Regions from separate parts of the Bradyrhizobium sp. 14AA genome, predicted to be linked through region 1. Evidence: predicted binding sites of a transcription regulator. Region 1 holds the regulator's gene; the other holds the start of a gene.
What was found. Region 1 encodes HrcA, which represses chaperone genes, less so after heat shock. Its sites were predicted from a motif close to GTTAGCACTCNCNNNNNGNGAGTGCTAAC; they were not measured.
Positions count from the first base shown of each region.

Region 2: a site for HrcA is predicted at 1,361-1,389, ahead of RAD15_RS18190 (co-chaperone GroES). Genes of this name have one in related genera too.

Region 1 is NZ_JAVAYM010000004.1:120,510-124,339, reverse strand. Features, by position in the region: gene pncA (bifunctional nicotinamidase/pyrazinamidase) at 1-128, shown strand, start outside; gene grpE (nucleotide exchange factor GrpE) at 137-751, opposite strand; gene hrcA (heat-inducible transcriptional repressor HrcA) at 848-1,936, opposite strand; gene rph (ribonuclease PH) at 2,104-2,817, shown strand; gene rdgB (RdgB/HAM1 family non-canonical purine NTP pyrophosphatase) at 2,828-3,463, shown strand; gene hemW (radical SAM family heme chaperone HemW) at 3,450-3,830, shown strand, end outside.
Region 2 is NZ_JAVAYM010000009.1:111,533-115,362, forward strand. Features, by position in the region: gene groL (chaperonin GroEL) at 1-813, opposite strand, end outside; gene RAD15_RS18190 (co-chaperone GroES) at 972-1,268, opposite strand; gene RAD15_RS18195 (hypothetical protein) at 1,585-2,106, shown strand; gene RAD15_RS18200 (protein phosphatase CheZ) at 2,291-3,070, opposite strand; gene RAD15_RS18205 (L,D-transpeptidase family protein) at 3,386-3,830, shown strand, end outside.

The sequences.
Region 1 (3,830 bases):
AGGTCTATGTGGTCGAAGACGGCTGCCGCGGCATCGACACGCAGGGCTCGCTGGCAAAAGCCTGGGCCGACATGGCCAAGGCCGGTGTGAAGCGGATTCAGTCTGCGGATATCGCGGTGAGCGCGTAAGGCGCGGCTTACGCCGCGCCGTTCGACTCGTTGCTGTTAGCGGCGGCCGCGGCCTTCGCGCCGCCCTTGGCGACACCGACCAAAGCCGGGCGCAGCACGCGATCGCCGATGGTGTAGCCGGCCTGCATGATCTGCACCACGGTGCCCGACGGCACCGACGCATCAGGCACTTCGTACATTGCCTGGTGGAAGTTCGGGTCGAACTTCTGGCCCTGCGGATCGAGCTTCTTCACGCCGTGCTTTTCTAGCGCGTTGAGCAGCGAACGCTCGGTGAGCTCGACGCCCTCGATCAGCGAGATCAGGCCGGGATCGGCCGTGGCACGAGCCTCGGCCGGAACGGCGTCGAGCGCGCGCTGGAGATTGTCGGCGATGTCGAGCACGTCGCGGGCAAAGCCGGTGATGCCGTAGAGGCGGGCGTCGGCGACCTCCTTGGTGGTGCGCTTGCGCAGGTTCTCCATCTCGGCCAGCGTCCGCAGCATGCGGTCACGCGCCTCGGCGGCTTCCTTCTGCAACAGCTCGACCGAGCCGGGCTCGGGATCGTCGGGCATGATATAGGGTTTTGACACCACGGGCTCGCCGGTCGCAGCGGTCGTGTCTTCGGGTTGCCGGTCTCGATCGGTCATCGGCTCTAATCTCGAACTCGTTTCCAGGGATTGTTGGCCCGGATATCGTGCCTAAGCGTGCGAAAATCAAGCGCCCGTGATCGGTGGAAACGCCGGTCAGCCCCCCAAAAGGCGGCTGACGATGCGGGCCGCGTAGTCCACGGTCGGGATCACGCGGGCATAATTCAGCCGCGTCGGCCCGATCACGCCCAAAACACCGACAATATGGCCGGCGGCATCCCGATAGGGCGAGATGATCGTGGAGGAGCCGGACAAGGAAAACAGCTTGTTCTCCGAACCGATAAAGATGCGCACGCCCTCGGCGGTCTCCGCGCGGCCGAGCAGGTCGATCACGCCCCGCTTGGTCTCGAGATCGTCGAACAGCAGCCGAACGCGCTCCAGATCCTCCAGCGCATGCAAATCTTCCAGCAGATTGGCGTGGCCGCGGACGATGAGCTGGCGATCCTCGTTCTCGCCCCCGGACCAGCTGGCGATGCCGGCGGAAATCACCTTTTGCGTGAGCTGATCGAGCTCGGCGCGGGCCTCCCCAAGGGCAGTTTCGAGCTCGAGCCGTGCCTCGGCCAGCGTCCGGCCGCGGATCCGGGCATTAAGGAAATTGCCGGCCTCGATGAGCGCCGAGGAGGGAACCCCGAGCGGCAGCGCCAGCACGCGGTTTTCGACCTGGCCATCCTCGCCGACCAGGATCACCAGCGCCTTTTCCGGTTCCAGGCGGACGAATTCGATGTGCTTGAGCCGCGCATTGGATTTCGGCGTCAGCACCACCGCGGCGGCCCGCGTGAGACCGGAAAGCCGCGTCAGCGCCTGATCCAGCGCCGCCTCGACCGACTGCGCCTGGCCCACGGAGGTAAGCTGGCTCTGGATCGACTGCCGTTCGGCCTCGTTGAGGTCGCCGACCTGCATCAGGGCATCGACGAAGAAGCGCAGGCCGAGTTCCGTCGGCAGCCGGCCGGCGGAGGTGTGCGGGGCATAGATCAGCCCGAGCTGTTCCAGATCAGCCATGACGTTGCGGACCGAGGCCGGCGACAGCGGCATGGCGATCAGCCGCGAGATATTGCGCGAGCCCACGGGCTCACCGGTCGCGAGATAGCTTTCGACAATTTGACGAAATATGTCGCGGGAACGCTCGTTGAGCTGGGCGAGGCCTGCGCGCGGCGCGATCAGATGGATCGGATCGTGATGGGCCACAGACGGTAACTCCTCTCAGATGCTCATAATTTGTCCATCCCGGAGGGTTCTGACAAGCGTGGCGTTCGCGGGCCCGAAATCAGGGGTGAAAAAACCTTGCCGCCTACCCTCACCCCACCTACAAGCACCGCGAATAGCCCTTTTCCGAGAGTTTTGGAGGATTTCCCATGCGGCCAAGCCGCCGTGCGCCCGACGAATTGCGCCCCGTGACGCTGGAGCGCGGCGTGGTCAAATATGCGGAAGGCTCCTGCCTCGTGAAATTCGGCGACACCCATGTGCTGGTCACCGCCACGCTGGAAGACCGCCTGCCGCCGTGGCTGAAGGGCCAGGGCCGCGGCTGGGTCACCGCCGAATACGGCATGCTGCCGCGCGCGACCTCGGAACGCACCCGCCGCGAGGCCTCCGCCGGCAAGCAGAGCGGCCGCACCGTCGAGATCCAGCGCCTGATCGGCCGCTCGCTTCGCACCATCGTCGATCTCGAAGCGCTCGGTGAGCGCCAGATCACGGTCGATTGCGACGTGCTCCAGGCCGACGGCGGCACGCGCACGGCCTCGATCACCGGCGCCTGGGTCGCGCTCGCCGATTGCATCAACTGGATGAAGGCGCGCAACATGATCAAGGCCAACGTCATGCGCGACAACGTCGCCGCGATCTCCTGCGGCATCTATCAGGGCAAGCCGGTGCTGGATCTCGACTATGCCGAGGATTCGGAAGCCCAGACCGACGCCAATTTCGTCATGACCGGCGATGGCCGCATCATCGAGGTGCAGGGCACCGCGGAACGCGAGCCGTTCACGCAAGACGAGTTCCTGGCGCTGATCGCCTTGGCGCAAAAGGGCATCGCCCGTCTGGTGGACTTGCAGAAACTGGCCGTGGCGTAGTCAATAGGCCATGCACCGCCGAATCACTGACAAGCTCGTCATCGCGACCCACAATCCCGGCAAGCTCGCCGAGATGAAGGAGCTTTTGGCACCTCACGGCGTCGAAGTGGTCTCGGCTGGCGAACTCGGCCTGGGCGAGCCCGAAGAGACCGGCAACGACTTTCGCAGCAACGCCGCGATCAAGGCGATCGCGGCGGCGCAGGCGACGAAGCTTCCGGCATTCGCCGACGATTCCGGCATCGTGGTCGACGCGCTCGACGGCGCGCCCGGCATCTACAGCGCGCGCTGGGCCGGTCCGAGCAAGGACTTCGCCGCGGCGATGGCACAGATCGAGCGGCTGTTGCAGGAGCGCGGCGCGACCGCGCCCGGCAAGCGCAAGGCGCATTTCGTCTCCGCGCTCTGCGTCGCCTGGCCCGACGATCATCTCGAAGAGGTCGAGGCGCGCGTCGACGGCACGCTGGTCTGGCCGCCACGCGGCACCGCCGGCTTCGGCTACGACCCGATGTTCTTGCCCGACGGCCACAGCCGCACCTTCGGCGAGATGGAAAGCATCGAGAAGCATGGCCTGCCGCCGCTCGGACTCGGCCTGTCGCATCGCGCCCGCGCCTTCGTGAAACTGGCGGAGATCTGCCTTGAGCCGCGCTAAGGAAGCCTTCGGCGTCTACGTGCACTGGCCGTTCTGCCTGTCGAAGTGCCCCTATTGCGACTTCAACAGCCATGTCCGCCACGCCGCGATCGACGAGGCGCGCTTCGCCTCCGCCTTCGCCCGCGAGATCGCAACCACTGCCGAGCGCGCGCCCGGCCGCAAGGTCACCTCGATCTTCCTCGGCGGCGGTACGCCCTCGCTGATGCAGCCGGCAACCGTCGGCGCCGTGCTCGATGCCATCGGCAAGCACTGGACTGTCGCTGATGACGTCGAAGTCACGCTCGAAGCAAACCCCACCAGCGTCGAGGCCACGCGCTTTGCCGGCTATCGCGCCGCCGGCGTCAACCGCGTCTCGCTCGGCGTGCAG
Region 2 (3,830 bases), on a different contig from region 1:
CAGGCCGCCGCGCAGGCGGTTGACGACCAGGGTGGCCAGGGCCTCGCCCTCGACGTCCTCGGCGATGATGACGAGCGGCTTGCCCGACTGCACCACGGCTTCCAGCACCGGCAGCATGGCCTGCAGGCCGGAGAGCTTCTTCTCGTGCAGGAGGATGTAGGCGTCCTCGAGCTCGGCGGTCATCTTCTCGGGGTTGGTGACGAAGTAGGGGCTGAGATAGCCGCGGTCGAACTTCATGCCCTCGACGATGTCGACTTCGGTATCGAGCGACTTGTTCTCCTCGACGGTGATGACGCCCTCGTTGCCGACTTTCTGCATCGCCTGCGCGATCATCTTGCCGATGGCGGCATCGCCGTTGGCCGAGATGGTGCCGACCTGGGCGACCTCGGAGGAGGCGGCGACGGGCTTGGCGCGCTTCTCGATGTCCTTGATGACGGCCGCAACGGCAGAGTCGATGCCGCGCTTGAGGTCCATCGGGTTCATGCCGGCGGCAACCGCCTTGGCGCCTTCGCGCACGATGGCCTGGGCCAGTACGGTCGCGGTGGTGGTGCCGTCGCCGGCGAGGTCGTTGGTCTTGGAGGCGACCTCACGGACCATCTGGGCGCCCATGTTCTCGAACTTGTCCTCGAGCTCGATCTCCTTGGCGACGGTGACGCCGTCCTTGGTGATGCGGGGCGCGCCGAAGCTCTTCTCGATGACGACGTTGCGGCCCTTCGGGCCGAGCGTCACCTTGACGGCGTTGGCGAGAATGTCGACGCCGCGCAGCATGCGATCGCGCGCGTCTCCGGAAAACTTGACGTCTTTGGCAGCCATTTCTGCAATCCCTCGTGTTTCGTGGTGTGTGTTGTTTCGTGCTGTGTCTTGCCGCTTGCTCGTCGCGGCGCGGGGCTGGCGACGAGTCCGGCGGAATGATGGATGCCCGGATCGTGCGATCCGGGCATGACATTCAGCGTCCGTTCAGGCTGATGGCCTTAGGCCAGCACGCCCATGATGTCCGACTCCTTCATGATCAGGAGCTCTTCGTTGTCGATCTTGACCTCGGTGCCCGACCATTTGCCGAACAGCACGCGGTCGCCGGCCTTGAGGTCGATCGGGATCAGCTTGCCGGCCTCGTCGCGGCCGCCGGGGCCGACGGCGACGACCTCGCCCTGGGACGGCTTTTCCTTGGCGGTGTCCGGAATGATGATGCCGCCCTTGGTCTTTTCCTCGGCGTCGATACGTTTGACCACGACACGGTCATGCAGCGGACGAAATTTGGATTTAGCCATGACGTTTCCCTTTGGAGGCTCGCTTCGGAAGTAGTGGAAGTGGGTGGGGCGGCGCTTCCGTCCAACCTCTTCGGCGAGGATCGAACGGCGCGCTTAGCAATCGGCCTTTCCGAGTGCTAATAGTGGGCCCGGAAATATGGCTTGGCTGCGATCCTGTCAAGCAAAGGTGGTTAAGCGATTGGTGAGGCGGATATAGGATGGTGGCATTGGAAACTTGTTCGGGGCGCCGGCGTGTCAAAGGACGTCATTGCTCCGGCAGCGGTTTTGCGCTTGGCTGCGGGAGGGGTGCGGCCATGGTCTTGTTCGGGGGAATGCCATGATCAGTTCAGCTCACGCGCGCACGGTCGCCAATCTGGCGGCGGCCTCTTGCCTGGCGCTGCTGCTCGGCGCCTGCGGCGGCGGTATGAGCCTGCCGTCTTTCTCGTCATCCTCACCGCCGCCCGAGGCCGAGCCCGGCACCGGTCCGGAAATGCCAGCGACCATTCGCGCCGACGAGATCGTCGGCCGTTGGGGTCTCGCCTCGTTCCAGAACCCGGCCGACCGCGCCCGCACCGAGGCTGCCGCGAGGGCCCAGTGCAAGAATCCCTACGTGATCACCGCCGGCTCGTCCGGCGGCGTGATCATGCATCTGGCCGACCAGGCAACGCCCCAGGAGCTGCGGCTGAAGGGTTCGCCCAGCGGCAAGAACTACATCGGGCCGGCGGGTCCCACCCCCGGCGAGCAGGACCGCGAGATCGTATCCTTCGACGGCCGCGTCCTGATCACCCGCTTCATCGACAAGGACGCCGCCACCCGCTACGGCAACATGGTCTACGTCCGCTGCGCGCCCAGGGCGTGATTTCTTCTCCGTCATTCCGGGGCGGTCCGCAGGACCGAACCCGGAATCTCGGGATTCTCAGGTGCGCAATTGCGCACCAGAGTTCGGTCCTGCGGACCGCCCCGGAATGACGGACTGAGACAGATCCCAAACAAAAAAACGCCGGCTTGCGCCGGCGTTTTGTTTTTCTCTCTGCCTTGTCCGCTCAGTCGAACAGCGCGTCGATGTCGTCCTGCGAGGCGTGACCGACGTCGCCGGCGAGCTTCGGGCCGTTGAGGAGCTTTTCGTCCTCGCTGCGCTGATCGACCGGTGCCGGCACATGCGACTTGATCGCGTCGACGCCGCCCCAGATCTCCATCATCGCATTGATGTGCTGCTCGATGAACTTCATCGTGGTCATGACCTTGCTGATGCGCTGGCCGGTCAGGTCCTGGAAGTTACAGGCTTCGAAGATCGAGATGACGCGTTCCTGGATGTCGTCGGCGAGCCGCTTCTGCTGGTCGACCGAGTCCACCTTGGACATCGCGCTCGCCGCCTGGTCGATCGACTCGGCGGCTTCGAGGATCTGCTGGGTCGCCTGCTCGGTACCGCCGACGACCGCGCCGAGCTCGCCATTGACCTTGGCCATTTCGCCGCCGTCGAAGCTCTTGCCGTGCAGCGTCGCGATCTCGCGCTTGGTGCGGTCGATGGCGTCATGGATGAGGTCGAGCTCGACCTTCAGCTTCTCGCACTGCTCGATCTGCGCCCGGTAGGTATCGAGCATGGTGCGCGCTTCGGAAAGTTCGTGGGCCGTGGAGGCGTCGATCGCCGCCATGGCTGCGCTGCCGGACAAGGGCACCGCGCCCTTCGCCATCTGTGCGCGGATCGCACGCAGCTCGGCCATGATCTCGCTATGCATCGGCATTGCCTCTTCGGTTACGTCGAGAATCGGCATCTCGCCACTAACGATGTCCTCGACGCGAAAACGTTTGCGGTGAACAGCCATCAGATACTCCCCCACCTCACTCACGCGTCTTTGTAGGCAGAAGCGATTTAACACGAAGTTCACGGCAGGAACTGTTGTTCGCGCCATGCGCGACACCGCGCAAAGAAGCGATTAACCATGAGCGTTCGGCATTCACCGAAAATAAACGCTGATCGCCAAATTGCCCCTCGCCTGACGACGTGGTGAATCCAAACGCCCGATCCGTTTACCAAACAAAACGGCTTTTGCTCTTTATTGACCACGTCGAGGGGCGCGGATCAGCCATCAGCTCTCCACGACCCGTGTGATCTAGACGAAACAGTACAGAGTACGTCGATGTTCAAGAAAATGTCTGTCGCGCTGCTCGGCAGCGCTTGCACCTTCATTGCCGGCGCGAACAGCGCCGCGGCCTTTGACAATACGGTGCCGAATGATCCGCCTGCGGTGCTCTACCAGCCGCGGGTGCCGCCGGCGCCGGTGCGCGTTGCCTCCAATGCGAACATGGGCGGCGGCTTCATCGAGTTCCTGTTCGGCGACGGTCCCGGCCGCGGTCCGGCCTACGCGCCCGAGCGGCCGGTGTATCAGCAGCAGCCCGGCTATTACGACCAGCGCCGCCTGCCGCCGATGGGCGAGCCGCAAATGCAGGGTGGATATCAGCAAGGCGCGCTTCAGCAGGAGGCGGTCGACCCGCGGCAGCGTCAATTCGATCCGAGATTCGAGAAACAATCCGTTGACTATAGCGGCAACGAAAGTGCGGGCACGATCGTGGTCGATACCCCGA